4 regions of the Streptomyces sp. NPDC050560 genome follow, and region 4 is predicted to be linked to each of the others. Evidence: riboswitches for the same ligand, from Rfam matches in the RefSeq annotation. Region 4 holds a riboswitch; each other region holds the start of a gene.
The links. A riboswitch is a leader RNA that binds a small molecule or an ion and turns the genes downstream of it on or off. The one in region 4 is predicted to bind cyclic di-AMP.
Positions count from the first base shown of each region.

Region 1: it holds a riboswitch for cyclic di-AMP, as region 4 does, so the genes downstream of both, ACIBIW_RS26640 (peptidoglycan DD-metalloendopeptidase family protein) here and ACIBIW_RS11025 (transglycosylase SLT domain-containing protein) in region 4, are expected to answer to the same signal.
Region 2: it holds a riboswitch for cyclic di-AMP, as region 4 does, so the genes downstream of both, ACIBIW_RS03245 (NlpC/P60 family protein) here and ACIBIW_RS11025 (transglycosylase SLT domain-containing protein) in region 4, are expected to answer to the same signal.
Region 3: it holds a riboswitch for cyclic di-AMP, as region 4 does, so the genes downstream of both, ACIBIW_RS17015 (M23 family metallopeptidase) here and ACIBIW_RS11025 (transglycosylase SLT domain-containing protein) in region 4, are expected to answer to the same signal.

Region 1 is NZ_JBITGT010000012.1:100,459-105,242, forward strand. It holds gene ACIBIW_RS26620 (aspartate aminotransferase family protein) at 1-1,155, shown strand, start outside; gene ACIBIW_RS26625 (helix-turn-helix domain-containing protein) at 1,231-1,881, shown strand; gene ACIBIW_RS26630 (DUF6126 family protein) at 1,878-2,111, shown strand; gene ACIBIW_RS26635 (tyrosine-protein phosphatase) at 2,133-2,924, opposite strand; cyclic di-AMP (ydaO/yuaA leader) riboswitch at 3,341-3,491, shown strand; gene ACIBIW_RS26640 (peptidoglycan DD-metalloendopeptidase family protein) at 3,495-4,244, shown strand; gene ACIBIW_RS26645 (SGNH/GDSL hydrolase family protein) at 4,372-4,784, shown strand, end outside.
Region 2 is NZ_JBITGT010000001.1:767,029-771,812, forward strand. It holds gene pcrA (DNA helicase PcrA) at 1-1,517, opposite strand, end outside; cyclic di-AMP (ydaO/yuaA leader) riboswitch at 1,748-1,939, shown strand; gene ACIBIW_RS03245 (NlpC/P60 family protein) at 1,945-3,087, shown strand; gene ACIBIW_RS03250 (GNAT family N-acetyltransferase) at 3,166-4,050, shown strand; gene ACIBIW_RS03255 (hypothetical protein) at 4,084-4,437, opposite strand; gene ACIBIW_RS03260 (NlpC/P60 family protein) at 4,779-4,784, shown strand, end outside.
Region 3 is NZ_JBITGT010000007.1:20,953-25,736, reverse strand. It holds gene ACIBIW_RS17020 (PP2C family protein-serine/threonine phosphatase) at 1-982, shown strand, start outside; cyclic di-AMP (ydaO/yuaA leader) riboswitch at 1,249-1,390, shown strand; gene ACIBIW_RS17015 (M23 family metallopeptidase) at 1,402-2,556, shown strand; gene cutA (divalent-cation tolerance protein CutA) at 2,823-3,146, shown strand; gene ACIBIW_RS17005 (aldo/keto reductase) at 3,251-4,195, shown strand; gene ACIBIW_RS17000 (PrsW family intramembrane metalloprotease) at 4,106-4,784, opposite strand, start outside.
Region 4 is NZ_JBITGT010000004.1:273,028-277,811, forward strand. It holds gene ACIBIW_RS11010 (DUF427 domain-containing protein) at 1-85, shown strand, start outside; gene ACIBIW_RS11015 (aldo/keto reductase) at 158-1,012, opposite strand; gene ACIBIW_RS11020 (DNA-binding response regulator) at 1,145-1,864, shown strand; gene ACIBIW_RS11025 (transglycosylase SLT domain-containing protein) at 2,091-2,816, opposite strand; cyclic di-AMP (ydaO/yuaA leader) riboswitch at 2,822-2,983, opposite strand; gene ACIBIW_RS11030 (TetR/AcrR family transcriptional regulator) at 3,745-4,317, opposite strand; gene ACIBIW_RS11035 (aldo/keto reductase) at 4,566-4,784, shown strand, end outside.

The sequences.
Region 1 (4,784 bases), on a different contig from region 4:
GTCGTCCGCAAGGCGCTGCACGACGTCCTCGACGCCTCCCTCGCCGACCTGACCCGCTTCGACTGCCAGCCGCTGCCGGGCCTGCTCGCCGAGAAGCTGCTGTCGTACACCCCCCACCTCGACCGGGTGTTCTTCGGCAACAGCGGCACCGAGGCTGTCGAGACCGCGCTGAAGTTCGCCCGCTACGCCACGGGGCGAAAGCGCGTCCTCTACTGCACCCACGCCTTCCACGGGCTCACCACCGGCTCCCTCTCTGTCAACGGCGAGACCGGCTTCAAGGACGGGTTCGCGCCGCTGCTGCCCGACACCCCGGTGCCGCTCGGCGACCTCGACGCGCTCGCCAAGGAGCTGAAGAAGGGCGACGTGGCGGCCCTCATCGTCGAGCCCATCCAGGGCAAGGGCGTCCACGAGACGCCCCCCGGCTATCTGCTCGCCGCCCAGGAGCTGCTGCGCAAGCACAAGGCGCTCCTCATCGCCGACGAGGTGCAGACCGGGCTCGGCCGCACCGGCGACTTCTACGCCTACCAGCACGAGGCAGGCGTCGAGCCGGACCTCGTGTGCGTCGCCAAGTCGCTCTCCGGCGGCTACGTCCCGGTCAGCGCCACCCTGGGCAAGGACTGGATCTTCAAGAAGGTCTACTCGTCGATGGACCGCGTCCTCGTGCACTCGGCGAGCTTCGGCGCCAACGCCCAGGCCATGGCCGCGGGGCTCGCGGTGCTCTCCGCGATGGCGGACGAGGGGATCGTCGAGAACGCCAGGACCACGGGCGACCTGCTGAAGTCCCGGCTCAGCGCCCTCGTCGACCGCTACGAGCTGCTGAGCGACGTGCGCGGCCGCGGCCTGATGATCGGCATCGAGTTCGGCAGGCCGTCCTCGCTGAAGCTGCGCAGCCGCTGGACCATGCTCCAGACCGCGCGCAAGGGGCTCTTCGCGCAGATGGTGGTCGTGCCGCTGCTCCAGAAGCACCGCATCCTCACCCAGGTCTCCGGCGACCACCTCGAAGTGATCAAGCTGATCCCGCCGCTGGTCGTGGACGAGGCCGACGTGGACCGCTTCGTCGCCGCCTTCACCGCCGTCATGGACGACGCGCACGACAGCGGACTGATGTGGGACTTCGGAAAGACCCTGGTCAAGCAGGCCATCGCCAACCGCTGACCCCGGGCACCATGGGCTTTTGCCTCTCGGGCAAGAAATTTGCCCGAGAGGCGTTGCTCTGGCTGAATCGATGGTGTGAGCAGTGACCACCAGGACCCCGCAGCGGCCCCCGAGGCCGCACCGCCCGCCGAGCTGCCCGCCGTCGCGCCCCAACTGCGCGACCTCAGGCGCCGCGCCGGGCTGACCCTGGAGGCGGCCGCCCGCGCCGCCGGGCTCTCACCCGCGCACCTCTCCCGGCTGGAGACCGGCAACCGCCAGCCCTCGCTGCCGATGCTGCTCACCCTCGCCCGTGTCTACGGTACGACCGTCTCGGGCCTGCTGGGGGAGACCCCGGTGGACCAGCACGCCGTGACCCGCGCCCCCGCCGTCGAGCCCACCCGCGCGGGCGGCTGGACCTACTGGCAGGCAGGCGCCACGGGACGCGGCATGCAGGCCCTGCGGGTCCGGGTGCCGTACGGCACCCAGGGCGACCTGGTGCGGGTGCACCCCGGCGAGGAGTGGCTCTACGTGCTGCACGGGCGGCTGCGGCTGCGCCTCGGCGAGGACGTCCACACCCTGCCGCCCGGCGACAGCGCCCACTTCGACTCGCTCACCCCGCACCGCATCGCCGCCGCCGACCACGACGGCGTGGAACTCCTCTTCGTCCACACCCTGCTCCAGAGCCCGGCCGCCGTGCTGTGCCTCGGCGCCACGGCCACGGGCCACTACCCGGGAGACATCCGATGACCTCACCCGTGGAACCCCGCCCGTCCGACACCCCCACCCCCGCCGGGGACCCCGCGGCGCCCGCCGCCGCGCCCCAGGACGGTACGCCGCCCGAGCCCAGGCGGAAGGTCGTGGTGGAGGAGAAGATGCCCGCCGCCCTGTGGGTGCGCGTCCTCATCTACGTCGTCGGCGCCCACTTCTTCGCCGGCTTCCTCTACCTGCTGTTCGTCCTCGGCGCCCACAACCAGTGACACACTCCCGGCCGGGCCGGCTCAGCCGTCGAGCAGCCCGGCCCGCAGCCGCTCCCGCAGCGCGGGCGTGAGGCCGAGCCCGTCGGACAGATACGCCTCGGTGCCGCCCCAGGTGGCGTCGATCGTCTCGAACGCGGCGGCCAGGTACTCGGCCCGCGCCTCGAACAGCGGGGTGAGCAGGGCCCGTACCTCCGGCGAGTAGGGCGAGCCGGGGCGGCCCAGCCGGTAGCGGCGGTGGAGGGCGTTGGAGCGCAGGTAGTCCTCCTCGATCGCCTCCCGCTCCACCCCGAGGGCCAGCAGGATCACCGCGACCGACACCCCCGCCCGGTCCTTGCCCGCGGCGCAGTGCAGCAGCACCGGCACGCTCTCCGTCGCCACCTCGCGCAGTATCCGGCCGTGCTCGGCGGTGCGCTCCGTCACGATGGTGCGGTACGACGCCAGCATCCGCCGCCCGCCCAGGTCGCCGGAGAGCGTCTCGCGCAGCTCGTCCAGGTCGCCCCTGCGCACCATCCGCCAGAACTCGGCGCCGTCGGCGGGGTCGTTGAGCGGTATGTTCACGTTCCGCACACCGGGCAGCTCCACGTCGAGGCCGTCGAGGGTGCGGTCGGCCTCGTTGCGGAAGTCGTAGACGGTGTGCAGCCCGAGCGACGACAGGTACGCCACGTCGTCGGTGGTGGCACCGGCCAGATGGCCGCTGCGGAACAGCAGCCCGTACCGCAGCCGCCTGCCGTCCGCGGCGGGCAGCCCGCCCACGTCCCGGAAGTTGCGCACCCCGGCCAGCTCACGCTCCCACGACGCGTCCTGCTGCGACACGGACGACCTCCCTCTCACCGCTCACCACCCGGCGCCCGGGCGCCGCCACCGCGACCCTACGGCGCACGCCGCCTCCCACGCACCACCGCGCACCCGCCCACCATGCCACCCTCCGCGGCTTACGCACCGGCACACCCGCTATGGCCGCAATGCGGCCTGTGGACCAACTCGCCGCGAAAAGCACCCCCTCGGACCGGCCGACGTGAGCAGGATCATAGCGGTCATACCGGCACCGACCCGGCACCCACAAGTGCCCGTCCCACGCGCCCAGTTGCCCCCGCCGCGCGCCTCCCGCCCACCCCGGCGGCCCCGTGGCCCTCCTGCGGGAACCCGCTCCTCGCTTGTCGCGGCGGCGGCGCCCGGCCTAGCGTCACCCCGACTCCCGGCGGACGCCCAGTCCTGCCGCCGCCCGGAGGAACCCGAAGACACCCGTGACGGCAGGAGCGGGGGACCCACAGGCAGTACGCCGCTCCGGACCCCCGGACGGCTGGGGGTGAAGCCGCACCAGCGGCCGGGCAGCTCCAGTCCGAACCCGACAGCTCACCCCGCAGGCGCCGGAGAGGAAACCCCATGCCCGCGAAGGGTAAGCACCGCCGTCCCAGGCCCGGGCGACTCGCCCGCGGCATCGCCGTCGCAGGCACCGGAGGCGCCGCGCTCGCACTGCCGCTCGTCGGCGCCGCGAACGCCCACGCCGCCGACGCCACCCACACCTACACCGTCGAGCGGGGCGACTCCCTGGCGAGCATCGCCAGGGCCCAGCACACCCCCGGCGGCTGGCAGCGGCTCTACCAGGACAACCACCAGGCCATAGGCGACAACCCGCGCCTGATCCACCCCGGCCTCAAGCTCGTCCTCGACGGCGCGGCCAAGCCGTCCACGGCCTCCGCCACCACCGCCGCCGCGACCACGGGCACCGGCTACACACTCCCCGTCAAGGGCGCCACCCTCGGCACCCCCTGGGGCCAGGCGGGCAGCATGTGGTCGAGCGGCCACCACACCGGACAGGACTTCGTGGTGCCGTCCGGCACCCCCGTCCACGCCCTGGCCGACGGCACCGTCGTCACCGCGGGCTGGGGCGGCGCCTACGGCAACCAGGTCGTGATCGAGCACGCCGACGGCAAGTACACCCAGTACGCCCACATGACCTCGCTGAACGTCTCGGCGGGCCAGACCGTCACCGAGGGCACGCAGCTCGGCGTCTCGGGTGCCACCGGCAACGTCACGGGCCCGCACCTGCACTTCGAGGTGCGCACAGGACCCGACTACGGCTCCGACGTCGACCCCGTCGCCTACCTCAGGGCGCACGGCGTCGACCTCTGACCGGCCGCGGGCCCACCCGCACACCGCCGCCCCGGCACCCACCGCGGGGCGGCGGTGGCACATCTCACCCCGTACCGCCCCCGACCCGCTGGCATCAGCCCGACGGACGGGAGCAAAATGGGCGGACGTGGCAGCAGAGACGACCTTGGCACCAGAACCGTTCACCTCCTACGCCGCCGTGGGCGACAGCTTCACGCAGGGCGTGGGCGATCCAGGACCCGACGGCCGCTACGTCGGCTGGGCCGACCGGCTCGCGGTCATGCTCGCCGCCCGCGCCCCCGGGGGCGACTTCCGCTACGCCAACCTCGCGGTGCGCGGCAAGCTCCTCGACCAGATCGTCCGCGACCAGGTCCCCAGGGCCGTCGAACTCGCCCCCGACCTGATCACCTTCGCGGCCGGCGGCAACGACATCATCCGCCCAGGTACCGACCCCGACGACCTCGCCGACCGCTTCGAGCGCGCCGTCGCCGCCCTCACCTCGGCGGGCGGCACCGTCGTGGTCTCCACCGGTTTCGACACCCGGGGCGTGCCGGTGCTCCA
Region 2 (4,784 bases), on a different contig from region 4:
AGGATGCGGCGCAGCGGCACCGAGTCCTCCGCGTTGGCGAGGACGCGCAGATAGGCGAGGACGTCCCTGACCTCGCGCCGCTCGTAGAAGCGGACGCCGCCGACGACCTTGTACGGCAGCCCGACCCGGATGAAGATCTCTTCGAAGACACGGGACTGCGCGTTGGTCCGGTAGAAGACGGCGACGTCGCCCGCCTTCGCGTCCCCGGCGTCGGTGAGCCTGTCGATCTCGTCGGCGACGAACTGGGCCTCGTCGTGCTCGGTGTCGGCGACGTAGCCGGTGATGCGCGCGCCCGCGCCCGCGTTGGTCCACAGGTTCTTGGGGCGGCGGCTCTCGTTGCGCTCGATGACCGCGTTGGCGGCGGTGAGGATCGTCTGCGTGGAGCGGTAGTTCTGTTCGAGGAGGATCGTCGTCGCGTTCGGGTAGTCCTCCTCGAACTGGAGGATGTTGCGGATGGTGGCGCCGCGGAAGGCGTAGATCGACTGGTCGGCGTCGCCCACCACGCACAGCTCGGCGGGCGGCACCGCGTCGTCGTCCGTCGCAGGGCTCGCCGCGGGGTCCTCCTGCGCGTCGGGCGCGGGCGGGGTGCCGACCAGCTCGCGGACGAGGGCGTACTGCGCGTGGTTGGTGTCCTGGTACTCGTCGACGAGGACGTGCCGGAAGCGGCGGCGGTAGTGCTCGGCGACGTCGGGGAAGGCGCGCAGCAGGTGGACCGTCGTCATGATGAGGTCGTCGAAGTCGAGGGCGTTGGCCTCGCGCAGCCGCGACTGGTAGAGCGCGTACGCCTGCGCGAGGGTCCGCTCGAAGCTGCCGCCCGTGTCGGACCCCTGGGCGGCGCCCCCGGCCGCCTGCGCGGCGAAGTCCTCCTCGTCGATCAGCTCGTTCTTCAAGTTGGAGATCTTGGCGCTGAACGCCTTGGGCGGGTAGCGCTTGGGGTCCAGCTCCAGGTCGTGGCAGACGAGGGCCATCAGCCGCTTGGAGTCGGCCGCGTCGTAGATCGAGAAGGAGGAGGTGAAGCCGAGCCGCTTCGACTCGCGGCGCAGTATGCGCACGCACGCGCTGTGGAACGTCATGACCCACATCGCGGCGGCGCGCGGCCCGACGAGCTGCTCGACGCGCTCCCTCATCTCGCCCGCGGCCTTGTTGGTGAAGGTGATCGCGAGGATCTGCCCGGGGTGGACGGAGCGGGCCGCGAGGAGGTGGGCGATGCGATGGGTGAGCACCCGGGTCTTGCCGGAGCCCGCGCCCGCGACGATGAGCAGCGGGGAGCCGCTGTGCGTGACGGCGGCGCGCTGCGGGTCGTTCAGCCCCGCGAGGAGGGCGTCCGGGTCCGCCGCGGGGCGTCTGGCGCCGTCGCGGTAGTACGCGGCCCCGGGCGGGGGCGCGTCGAACTTCCCGCCGAACAGGTCCGCCGGGATGTCCTCCGGGGGCCCGTCCTCGGGCGGCGGGGGCTCCTCGCCCGCGGCCGCGGCGGGCTTGAGGTGCGCCAGGAAGCTGTCGTCGAAGAGGCTGCTCATCGTCCCCGAGTCTAGGCGCCCCCACTGACATCCGGGGCGGCCCCCGGACAGCCCGTACCGGCAACCGGAACGGGCCCAAGACGCGAGCACACCGCGACGCACCGCTCACACAGTGCGAACATCACAAAAATGTATCGGGCAAATGGAACACCAACCTTCACAGCGCTCACACGAGTTGGCTACCGTGCCCGGCGGGCGACCCGTACCCCCACCGGCGATCACGCCGGGACGGGTGGCCCCCGCCGAGTCGTGTGCCGTCCCCCGTGGGCGGCCTGAGCCGGGGACCCATGGACCCCGGGGTGAATCGGCCCGTGGGACGGCCGCACGCGCGCGTGCGGCGAGCCCAGGGGCCGTAGGGCAGCCTTCCGGACCACCCGCCCGAACCCGACAGCTAACCCGGTAGGCGGCCCACGGAAGGAGTCGCCCCTTGGCGTCGCACCGCAAGCCGCGGACCCCCGTCCGCACCGCGCCCGCGATTGGCATCACCACCGCCGCGCTCACCTCCGTGGCGCTCCTGTCGGGCAGCGCGCAGGCCGCCCCCGCGAAGCCGAAGCCCACGCTCGAAGAGGTGCAGAAGCAGGTCGACGACCTGTACCGGCAGGCGGGCACGGCCACCCAGAAGTACAACGCCGCCAAGGAGGACGCGGCGAAGCAACGCAAGCGCGTCGACAAGCTCCTCGACGACGTGGCGTCGCGCACCGAGAAGCTCAACGACGCCCGCCGCGCGCTGGGCTCCTTCGCCGCCGCGCAGTACCGCACCGGCGGCCTCGGGGACACCGCCACGCTGCTGCTCGCGGACAGCCCGCAGGCGTACTTCGACCAGGACCACCTGATGGACCGGCTCACCACCCGCCAGAAGGCCGCGGTCGACGACTACCAGAAGCAGCAGGCCGCCACCGCGAAGAAGCGCACCGAGGCGAGCGAGGGCCTGGTCGGCCTGACCGACTCGCAGACCGAGCTGAAGACCACCAAGGACACGGTCCAGAAGAAGCTGGGCAGCGCGCGCACACTGCTGTCCAAGCTCACGGCCGAGGAGAAGGCCAGGCTCGCCGCGATCGAGAAGAAGAAGCAGGAGGAGGCCGAGCGCAAGGCCGCCGAGCTGGCGAAGAAGCAGGCCGCGGAGGAGAAGAAGCGCAAGCAGGAGCAGGAGCAGGCGGCGGGGTCGGACGGCGGCTCGGGCCAGCCGGGCTCGGGCGGCTCGGGCAGCTCCACCGGGTACGCGGCCAAGGCGCAGAAGGCGCTCGACTTCGCCCGCGCGCAGATCGGCAAGCCGTACGTGTGGGGTGCGACGGGCCCGGACTCGTACGACTGCTCGGGGCTCACCCAGGCGGCGTGGAAGGCGGCGGGCATCTCCCTGCCGCGCACCACCTGGGACCAGGTCGAGGTCGGCACCACGGTGTCGGTCGACGACGCCCAGCCGGGCGACCTGGTGTTCTTCTACGACGACATCAGCCATGTCGGCATGTACATCGGCAACGGCCAGATGATCCACGCCCCGAAGCCGGGCGCGAGTGTCCGCGTCGAGTCGATCTACTACATGCCGATCCACAGCGTGGTGCGGCCGGCGTAGGGCGGTGGGACGGTCGGCACGCGCGCGTGGTGGCCGTCCCACGGTGTCCCACCGTCCCTGGGCCCGGGATCATGGAGCATGCTTTCGGACGACTGGCAACTCACGGATGACGTCGACGGCTTCCTGGCCCGGGCCGGGGACTTCCTGCGCTCGCGGCCTGCCCTGCACACCACGCCGCTGACCGACATCGAGAGAATCCGCACGCGCGGGGCGGGCGCGCCCGGTGCCGGGGCGGCCGCCTTCGGCCTGCTGGAGTCGGGGGGCGAGGTCCGCGCCGTCTTCTACCGGACCCCGCGCGGCCGTCTCGGCCTCACCGCACTCTCCGCCGGGCAGGTCGACACCCTCGCCACCGGCCTCGCCGCCCTCGGCCACTTCCCTTCCCAGGTCCTCGCGGACCACGGCACCGCCACCGCGTTCGCCCGGGCGTGGCGGCGGTGCACCGGTGCGGTGCCGGCCCTCTTCTCGCGTACGTGTCTCCACCGTCTCGGCACCCTCACGCCGCAGGACCCGCTTCCGGAGGGCCGGGGCCGCGGGGCGGGCGAGGAAGACCGTGAGCGCGTCGTGCGCTGGTGTCGCGCGTTCTGCGTCGAGGTCGGCGAGCAGCCCTCCCTCGACCTGATCGACGCCGGTTCCTGGGCCGACTCGCGCTTCGGCGACCGGCACTTCACGTTCTGGGAGACCCCGGACGACGCTCCCGTCTCCATGGCCGCCGTGACCTCGATGGTCGGCGGGATGATCCGGGTGGACCCCGTCTACACCCCGGCCCCCCTGCGGGGCCGCGGCTACGCGGGCGCCGTGACGGTCGAGGTGAGCCGTGCCGCGCGGGCCGCGGGCGCGACGGACGTCGTCCTGTTCACGGACCCGGCCAACGCCACCAGCAATGCCCTCTACCGGCGGCTCGGCTATGTCCGTGTCGGCGACTTCGCCGGGTACCGGTTCTCGTACGCGGGCCCGGGGAGCTGATCCGTCGGCACCGCCACGGGCCGGGGGCGTGGGTCAGGTCCACAGCACGGCGATGAAGATGTTGGCCGTCGTGAGCAGGCCCACGAGGCCGAAGAGGGGGGTTTCGGCCTTCTCGTCGTCGCGCTTCACATAGACGAGGCCGAGGATGACGATCAGCACCGCGAGCTTGACGCCGATCTTGACGTTGTTCACGGGGCTGTCGTCGGCCTGGTTGAGGCCGACCAGCACGGCGCCGGTGACGAGCATGGTGAGCGCACCGTGCAGCATGGCGGCGTTGAAGCGGGCCGTACCCTCCCGCATGGCCTTCATCTGCGTGAGGAAGCCGCCGAGGAGCGAGGCGATGCCGATGATGTGCAGGCCGACGAAGAGGTGGATGAGTACGTCCATATCCGGAGCCTAAACGCCCGCTTCAGGACCCCTTCGAGGGCCCCCGCCGCGGCGGCGCCCGGCCCGGACACCCGCTGTTACCGAGGGTCGCTTCGGTCACCCGGCCGAATAAAGGCACCACTTCACTCCATCGAACCCATCAACCCCGCTCATGTCCTGATCTCCTGCGGTCATTTGCACACACCGGGTAACAGTGGCGTCACGGTCCGTCCTACGGTCCTGTGTCGGGCGACCGGATGCCCACTGCCGTCCGCACGGGGCGGCGACCGGCCGCCGCACGGGCGGGCCGAGGCCGAGGCCGTACGAGGCCGCCCGGGAGGACGAGAGGACGTGCAGCCCCTTTGGCA
Region 3 (4,784 bases), on a different contig from region 4:
CCTGCCGATGTTCGCCGCCGCCATGCTCATCGCGGCCCCGTTCTACTCCTTCACCGGCACCGCCCTCACCGCACTCGTCACCGTGCTCGGCGTCCTGTCGCTGCACCTCAAGGACGACAACGTCGGCAAGGTCGACGGCGTCACCGACCTCATCACCTGCGCGGTCATCGCCATGTTCGCGCTCATCACCAACGGCGTCGTCCGGCACGGCCAGGAACTCCTCGCCTCCGCGCGCGGCATCGCCGAGGCGGTCCAGCTCGCCCTGCTGCCCTCGCCCGCGCACAGCATCGGCGGCCTCGACGTCGCCGCCCACTACGAGGCGGCCCAGGCCGACGCCCTCATCGGCGGCGACCTCTACGCGGTCCAGGACACCCCGCACGGCGTGCGCCTCATCGTCGGGGACGTACGCGGCAAGGGCACGGGGGCGGTCGGCGCCGTGTCCATCGTCATCGGCGCCTTCCGGGAGGCCGCCGAGCACGAGAGCACCCTGGAGGCGGTGGCGCAGCGCCTCGACCGCGCGCTCGCGCGCGAGGCCGTCAGACGGGGGCGCGGCATGGAGTACTCGGAGGGCTTCGCCACCGCCGTCATCGCGGAGATCCCCTACGGGCACGACGTCGTACGCGTCGTCAACCGCGGCCACCCGCTGCCGCTGCTGCTCGAACCCGACGGCCGGCTCAGCGAGATCTCCGGCGCCCCCGCCGCCCTCCCGCTCGGCATGGACCTCGGCGCCTGGCCCGACCACGCCCAGGAGAACGAGTTCCACCGCGGGGCGATGCTGCTGCTGTTCACCGACGGCCTCACCGAGGCCCGCGACCGGCACGGCGTCTTCTACGACCCCGTCCAGCGCCTCAGGGGCCGCGTCTTCCAGGGCCCCCAGGCGCTCCTGGCCACCCTCACCACCGAGGTCAGACGCCACACGGGCCAGCGCACCACCGACGACATGGCACTCCTCGCGATACGCCGCCCCTGGCGCGGCCCGTGACCGGCGGCTCCCGGAAGTGACGGCGGGTGACCGGCCGAGCGCCGTGCGCAGCGCGACTGACGGCCTGTCAGGGCCGGTTTAACCGCCGGGGCGTGCAATGGATTGGCAAACCCGGCCCCGACTCGCCCGATTCCGTCCCCTGGCACCCGATTTGGCCTCAGGGTGTTCCCCTAATGAAGACCCGGAACGGCTTGGAATCCGGGCGGGGCTTCTATTAACGTTCGATAACGCAGCGCGGTCGTCCCAGCCGTCACCAGAGACGGCTCCGTGCGCAAGCGCCGAATCCCGCAAGGGAACCGGGGAACCACCAATTGGGGTGAATCGGGCGTCCTTCCGTGAAGGGGCCCGTAGGAGACCTTCCTGCTCCGAACCCGTCAGCTAACCCGGTAGGCGAGAAGGAAGGAAAGGAGCGCGCCTCCGTGGCGTCCAATCGGCCTGCTCCCGAAGGCTCGTACGCACCCAGAGACCTCTTCGGCGGTAACGGACACGACGGTGTCCACGAAGGTACTGACACCGTTGTCAGCTCCCTGGACGGTGACTTCGGCGAATTCGCCGACTTCGGCCCGGCGTCCGCGCCCCGTACGGTGCCCGGCCCCGGCGGCGACGAAGGACCCTGGGAGGAGTGGAATCCCACCGAGGAGACGCTGCGCTCCAACCGGGGCAGACACCGCGTCATCAAGCAGCGCGGCGGCCTCGCCCGCAGCTCCACGGTCCTCGGCGTCGGCGTCATCGCCGCCGTCGGCGCGGGCGGCATCGCCAGCGCGCAGGGCGGCAAGCCCCCCGTACACATCTCCGTACCCGACCTCTCCGCGGTCAAGGACGCGCTCCCCGCGGCCAAGTCCCTCCCCGGAGTCGGCTCGCTCCTCAGCGACGGCGACAAGTCCGGCGGCCAGGAGCAGGCGGCGCCCCTCTCCGGCATCGGCGTCAGCCGCGCCGACGTCCGCCAGGGCGCGACGAGCGCGGGCGAGGCGCTGCGCGAGCGCATACTCAAGCAGGCCCAGGAGCAGGAGGACCAGGCCAGGGCCGCCGCCGACGCGGCGGAGCGCGCCGCGGTCAAGAAGGCGTCGGAGGCGGCGGCGAAGAAGGCCGAGTCCGAGGCCGCCGCCGAGAAGGACAAGGCAGAGAAGGCCGCCAAGAAGAAGGCGGAGGAGGAGCGGCTGGCCAAACTGGCCAAGCAGTTCACCCTCCCCGTCGCCTCCTACACCATCACCTCGCGCTTCGGCGACGGCGGCTCCATGTGGTCCTCCGGCTACCACACGGGACTCGACTTCGCGGCCCCCACCGGCACGCCCCTCAAGGCCGTCCACTCGGCCACCGTCAAGGAGGCCGGCTGGTCCGGCTCCTACGGCTACCGCACGGTGCTGGAACTCGACGACGGCACCGAGCTGTGGTTCTGCCACCAGTCCTCGATCTCGGTGAGCGTCGGCCAGAAGGTCACCACCGGCCAGGTCATCGGGCGGGTCGGCGCCACGGGGAACGTGACGGGCCCCCACCTCCACCTGGAGGTCCACCCGGGCGGCGGCTCGGCGGTGGACCCCGCCCCGTGGCTCCTCGCCCACGGTCTGAAGCCGTAGTACGCGCCTGACGGCGGACCCACCGGGCCCGCCCCCGCACGACGGGCCCGCGCGCGGGCACCCCGGGCACACCGCAGGGCCACGCCCCACCGCGGACCACCCGGACCCGCCCCGCGCCGCGCCGCCCGCGTGCGCCCCCGAACACCGGCAGCTCTGGCGACACCCCCCCGACGCCAGAGCTGCCGGGCTGTCCTCCACGGCACCGACAGGGCCCCGTGGCCGACCGCCGGGATACCGTCCCCGCAGACGCCACCGAGGGAGGCCACGTGCCCGCTTACCTGACCGTGCTCACGACCACCGACACCGCCGAGAAGGCCGGACACCTGGCGACCACCGCGGTGGCCGCACGGGTCGCCGCCTGCGCCCAGATCGACGGGCCGGTCACCAGCGTCTACCGCTGGGAGGGTGCCGTACACACCGACCAGGAGTGGCGCGTCCTCTACAAGACGACCGAGGACCGCTACCCCGCACTCGAAGCCCACATCCGCGCCACCCACGACTATGAGACCCCGGAGATCATCGCCACCCCCGTCACCCACGGCGGCGCCGACTACCTGGCGTGGGTGAGCGCGGAGACGGTGGGGGAGTGAGGGGGGCGGCACGGGAGTGAGGGGCGGCGCGCGGGGAGCCGCGCCCTCGTCCCGGGAGCGCGGCGCGGGGAATATCCGGGTGCCGCGCGGGGTTGCGGCTCCTTATGTCTCCTCTTCGCAAGCTGGGTTCATCGGGGCTCGAAGTCCACCCGCTCTGCCTGGGCGGCAACGTCTTCGGCTGGACCGCGGACCGGGCCACCTCCTTCGCCGTCCTCGACGCCTACACCGAGGCCGGCGGCAATTTCGTCGACACCGCCGACGTCTACACCGCCTGGATCGAGGGCAACTCGGGCGGTGAGTCCGAGACCGTCATCGGCGAGTGGCTTGCCGCCCGCGGCAACCGCTCCGACGTGGTCGTCGCCACCAAGGCGGGCTCCCACCCCGACTACAAGGGCCTCGCCCCCGACACCATCAGGGGCGCGGTCGACGCGTCGCTGCGCCGCCTCGGCACCGACCACATCGACCTCTACTACACGCACCGCGACGACGAGTCGGTGCCGGTCGAGTCCATCGTCAGCACCCTGGACGAGCTGGTCAGGGCCGGGAAGGTACGAGCGGTCGCCGCCTCCAACATCAGCCCGGAGCGGCTGCGGGCGTCCCTGGACTTCGCCGGGCGCGAGGGCCTCACCCCGTACACGGTGCTCCAGCCGCAGTACAACCTGGTGGCACGCGACAGCTACGAGGGCCCGCTGCTCGACGTGGCGCGGGACGCGGGCCTCGCCGTCGCCCCCTACTTCGCCCTCGCCGCCGGCTTCCTTACAGGCAAATACCGTCCCGGCGTCACCGTCGACAGCCGGCGCTCGGGGAGCGCGGCCAAGCTGCTGGAGACCGAGCGCGGCATCCGGGTGCTCGACGCCCTCGACGCGGTCGCGAAGGCCCATGGCGCCGAGCCCGCCTCGGTGGCGCTCGCCTGGCTGCTGACCCGCCCCACCGTCACGGCGCCGATCGCCAGCGCCAGGTCACTCGCCCAACTGCCGCCGCTGCTCGCGGGCGTGGAAATGACCCTCACCGCCGACGAGACCGCCGCCCTCGACACGGCCTCCGCGTAGGGCTCCGCCGGTGCCGCCGGTACGGGTGCCGGTGCCTGTTTCTGCGCCGGTGGTGCTTGTGCCGGTGCCGGTGCCCGTGCCTGTGTCCGTGCCGGCGGGTGGTGGCTGCGCGTGCCGCTCGTCGTGCGGTGTCCATGTCCTTGCCACGCAGCGCCGCCGCAGCCACAGGCAGCAGCCCGCGGTCCCCAGGAACACCGGCACCATCGCGGCCCCGTACACCAGCGGGAAGCCGCCGAGCCGGGGCGAGCCGTTCCACAGCGCGTGCAGACCCACCGCCGCGAGCAGTCCCGCGGGCGCGAGCAGCCGGGCGGCGCGCACCCGCCCGCGCGCACGGCGCGCGGCGGGGCGCGCCGCCGCACCGAGGCCGAGCGCGGTGACGACCGTGAACAGCGGGTGCGCGAAGAGCCCCATGCCGATCCTGACGAGGAACGTGGCCAGGGTCAGGGAGTGCAGCCACCGCTCCCCGGTGAGCCGGTCGTTGCCGAACGCGTCGCCGAGGTAGAGCACGTTCTCCGTGAACGCGAACCCGGTGGCGGTCACCCCCGCCACCACCGCGCCGCCGAGCACACCGCCGAGTGCGCGGCGGCGG
Region 4 (4,784 bases):
GCTCGCGCCGATCTCCCGCATGGTCGCGTTCTACAACGAGCGCACGACCGTGTTCCTCGACGACGTCCTCCAGCCGCGCCCCTAAGCCCGTCCTGTCGTGTCCTGGCCTGCCCTGGCGGGCGGCGCGGCGCGGCGCGGCGCCCGAGTCCCGCCGAAGTCAGGCCAGTTGGGCCAGGTCCTCGGGGGTGAGGGCGAGGTCCCGTGCCGCGGTGTTCTCCTCCAGGTGGGCGAGGGAGCCGGTCCCCGGGATGGCGAGGGCCGCGGGCGAGGAGGCGAGCAGCCGGGCGAGTGCGGTCTGCGCGGCCGTCGCACCGTGCCGCCGCGCGACCGCGAGCAGCGCCTCGTCGGCGATGTCGTGCAGCCCGCCGCCGAGCGGGCAGAACGGCACGAAGGCGATGCCGGACTTCTCGCACACCGCGGCAAGCGGGTCGTCGTCGCGCTCCGCGGGGTGGGAGCGGTTCTGGACGGCGGCCACCGGCGCGATCGCCCCGGCCTCGGCGAGGTGGCCCGCGTCGACGTTGCTCAGCCCGAGGTGCCGGATCAGCCCCTCGGCGCGGAGCGCGGCCAGCGCCTCGAAGCGCGCCGCGACGGACTCGCCGTGCGGCGGCTCCATGGCCCCGACCCGCAGGTAGACGAGGTCGAGACAGTCCACCCCGAGCCCGCGCAGGTTCTCCTCCACCTGTGCGCGCAGCGCCCCGGGGTCGGTGTCCTCGACCAGTTCGCCGTCGGGCGTACGGGTCGGGCCCACCTTGGTGGCGATCACCAGGTCGGCAGGGTAGGGGTGCAGGGCCTCGCGGATGAGCGCGTTGGAGCGTACGGAGCCGTCGCGGCTGGCGTAGAAGGCGGCGGTGTCGACGTGGTTCACGCCGAGTTCGCGGGCGCGGCGCAGCACGGCGCGGCCGGTCTCCGGGTCGCGGGCCTCGCCGCGGAAGCTGTTGGTGGCGAGCCGCATGGCGCCGAAGCCGACGCGGTCCACCCGGAGGTCGCCGCCGAGGAGGTAGTCGTCTCTCATGGGCCGAGCGTGGCCCGCGGGCGGCGGGGTCCGTGAGGGCGTGGCAGCTTCCTGCCGCGGGGTGGGGTGCGCGAAGGGGGGAGCGGGCTGAGAAGGGGCGAGCCCACAGCCCGTGGCGGGGACAATGGCCGGGTGGCGGCAACAGTGACGATCACCGGTGACAGGGAACTGCTGGCGCGCGTCGGGCCGATCCTGGAGTCGGCGCGCGAGGAGTTCGTATGCGCCGCCCGCGACCTCGGCACCTGGGCACATCTGGGCCGCCGGCCCGCGCCTCCCGGGGCCGCGCGGGGGCCGGGCGATGTGCGGGTGCCCGACGGGATACGAAGGCGCGATGTGCAAAAGCCCGAAGGGGCGCGGGGGCCGGGCGATGTGCGGGTGCGCAAGCTGTACGGTCCCGGGGCGGCGGCCGGGGAGGGCGACCGCAGGCATCTCGCCGGGCTCGTCGGCAGGGGCGCGCGGGTGCGGATCGCCGCCGCCCCGCTGCCGCACGAGACGATCATCGTGGACCGCCGCTTCGCGATCATCGCGAGCGCCGGGGCCCGGGACCGCGAGTACACCGTGACCGGCGAGTCCAGCCTGGTCGGCGGGGTGTGCGCGCTCTTCGACGCCGCCTGGGAGTCCGCGGCCGACCTGACCGCCGCCCTGCGCGGCGGCCGGGCGCGCCTGGACCCGGAGGCGCACGCGGTCCTGCGCGCGCTCGGCTCGGGCGCCACCGACGAGGCGGCCGCCCGGCGGCTCGGCATGTCCCTGCGCACCTACCGGCGCCGGGTGGCCGCGCTCCTCGACGCGCTCGACGCGGGGTCCAGGTTCCAGGCCGGGGTGCGCGCGGGCGAGCTGGGGCTCGGCGGCTGAGGGCGCGGTGCGCCGCGAGGGTGGCCGGGGTCCGTGCGTGGGGACGCCTCGGCGGCCCACCCGGGTCGTACGGGGTGGGCCGCCGGGGCGCGTGTGTGACGGACGCGGGCGGGTGAGGGGGCTCGCCCGGTGTCACCTGCCGGGACGGCGGAACCTGTCAGGAGGGCCCGGAACCCCGACAGCCGAGGTCCGAGGTCCGTACGGCAGCGGACCGCTCCGGTACGGCCTAGTAGGGGCCGTTCACGTTGTCGATGGAGCCGTACACCGCGGCCGCGTAGTTGCAGGCGGCGGTGATGTTGGCGACCGGGTCGTAGCTGTCCATCGAGGTGCCCGCCACGTGGTACGTGCGGAACGTGGGGTCGATCACCTGGAGCAGGCCCTTGGACGGGGTGCCCTTGACGGCGTTCGAGTCCCAGTTGTTGATGGCCAGCGGGTTGCCCGCGGACTCCCTGATGATGTTGCGGTAGATCCCGTTGTAGCTGCCGGGGATGCCGCGCTGGGCCATGACGTCCAGCGACTCCCTGATCCAGCCGTCCAGGTTGTCCGGATACGTCTTCGCCGCGGCGGGCACGGCGGTGGCGACCTTGGCCGCCGCCGTCTTGGTGGCCGCCGAGGGCTTGGCGGGAGCCTTGTCGGTGAGTGTCAGCCTGAGCCCGGGGTGGATGAGACCGGGGTGGGCGCCGACAGCCTGCTTGTTGCGCTCGTACAGCTTCTGCCAGCCGCCGGGCAGCGAGAACTTCTTCGCGATCTTTGCCAGTGAGTCGCCCGCGACCGTGACATAGGTCTCGGGTGCGGACTTGGCCGGGGCGACCTGGGCGGCGGCCGGTGCGGCGTTGGCGGTGGTGGCGCTGATGAGGGGGAGCGCGAGGGCGGCCCCTCCGGTGCCGAGGGCGACGAGGCGCCGGGTGATGCGGGACGTTCTTGAGCGACGGTGCTTGGCCGTTGCGGGCATGACGGGTTTCCTCTCCGTCGCCTGCGAGGTGAGCTGTCGGGTTCGGGCTGGAGATGCCCGGCCGCGTGTACGCGACTTCACCCCAAGCCGGGCCGTTTCCGGTCCGGCACTTACCTGGGTCCCCCGCTCCTGCCGTTCACGTCAAGTGGTTTCGGTTGTTCCGGACGGCGGCAGGATTAGGCGGCCCGCCCGGATTGACGAGAACGTAGACGGAAAGCGCGCGGCGAAACAAGTCCGGAATACCAGGACGCCTCTCAAACCGGCGTAAGAACCGGAAAAGAAGATCACGAATACCGCCTTTCCCGACGCCCAACTTTCCCCGGACGGACCAGAAATGACCGCAGGACGCGACGACGCGCCCGACCGACGACAGTGACCGAGATCACGGCCCCGGCGCGCAACCACGCGCGCACAACACCGCCAAGCAACCCGAAAGTTGAACGAAACCTACGGATCGGACTTCTGGGAGAACACCGGTAAATCGCCCATACGGCCCATCCGGTGGCGGGCGGGAACACACGCCGGAGCGCACAGGTACAAGCAGTTCAGCGGCATGGAAGAGGGGCCCTACCGACCGGAATACACACCTCCGGGCACTCGTCGGCCCCACACCCCCGGTCGACGACGGTCAGAGGGACGAACGCCCCGGCCCCAATCCGCAATAGCGGTTACGAGTTACCGAGCCCGCACCGAATTCCCTCCGAAGTCCGCCCCCTCCACTCACCCAGAAGCCGCCACCACCCCACAATTCCACGGAGATCAACAATCCGAAACGTCCACGGAATAAGCACCCCTGACCCAGCGTCGGAATTTAAAGCCCGAAGCGCGAGCCCTCAATTGCCGGAATTCCAGGGGGTTTACGGGCCGTAGCGCCACGCCGCTCCCCCGCCGAACCGGAGTCTTCACCTCCGTTCCTGCGGTGCCGAGTTCAGGGGCGCGGCCGGAAGCCGTCGAAGACCACGCCGAGGGTCCGCTCGCGCAACTCGGCGCCCCACTCCTGGCGTTCCGCGGCAAGGCAGACGGCGCCGAGCAGCGCCAGCACCTCGGGCATCCCCAGCCCCTCGCGCACCGCGCCGGCCTCCTGGGCGCGCCGCAGCAGCGCCTCGATCGCCGACCGCATGGCGGCGCCGACCTCCGTCATGCCCGCCTTGACGTCGACGCCCGCGCGGTCCAGCACGTCGGCCACCGCGCGCTGCCGGGTGGCGTTCTCCACGAGGGCCGTGAAGAACCCGAAGAACGCGGCGCCCGGGTCCGAAGCGGCACGCAGCGCCTCCGCCTCCGCGACGAGGGCACCGGCGCGCTCGGCCACGATGGCCTGGAGCAGCGCCTCCCGGGTCGGGAAGTGCCGGTAGATGGTGCCGAGACCCACCCCGGCCCGGCGGGCGACCGCCCGCATCGAGGCGTCCATCCCCTCCTCGGCCAGGGCCTCCTCCGCCGCCCTCAACACCTTCGCCCTGTTGCGCCTGGCGTCCGCGCGCGGCGCCCTGCCCTCGGCCTCCATCGACGCCCTCGCCTCCCGTACCGCCCGCACCCACGGGCCATTGACAGCCGGAACACCTGTTCCGTATCGTCCGGACCGCCAGCGAACCGGAACACCTGATCCGATTCTATCCACCGCCGCACGCCCGCCTGCCCTGGGGCACGAGCCACCGGGCGCCCGGGATGCCCGGGGCGCTTGCGGCACTCGGAGCGGTGACACGACCGCCGCGCGTACCCGGCGGTACGAACACGACCGGGGGAACACCTCTCATGGAACAGACCCGCCCGACGCAGTACACCCGCCTCGGCGACTCGGGGCTCAGGGTCTCGCGCCTCTGCCTGGGCACCATGAACTTCGGCCCGCCAGGCGGCGCGGGCGTCGGAAGCTGCGACGAGGCCGAGGCCGCCCGCATCGTGGACGCCTTCCTCGACTCAGGCCACAACGTGATCGACACCGCCGACGGCTACACCGGGGGCCGCTCGGAGGAG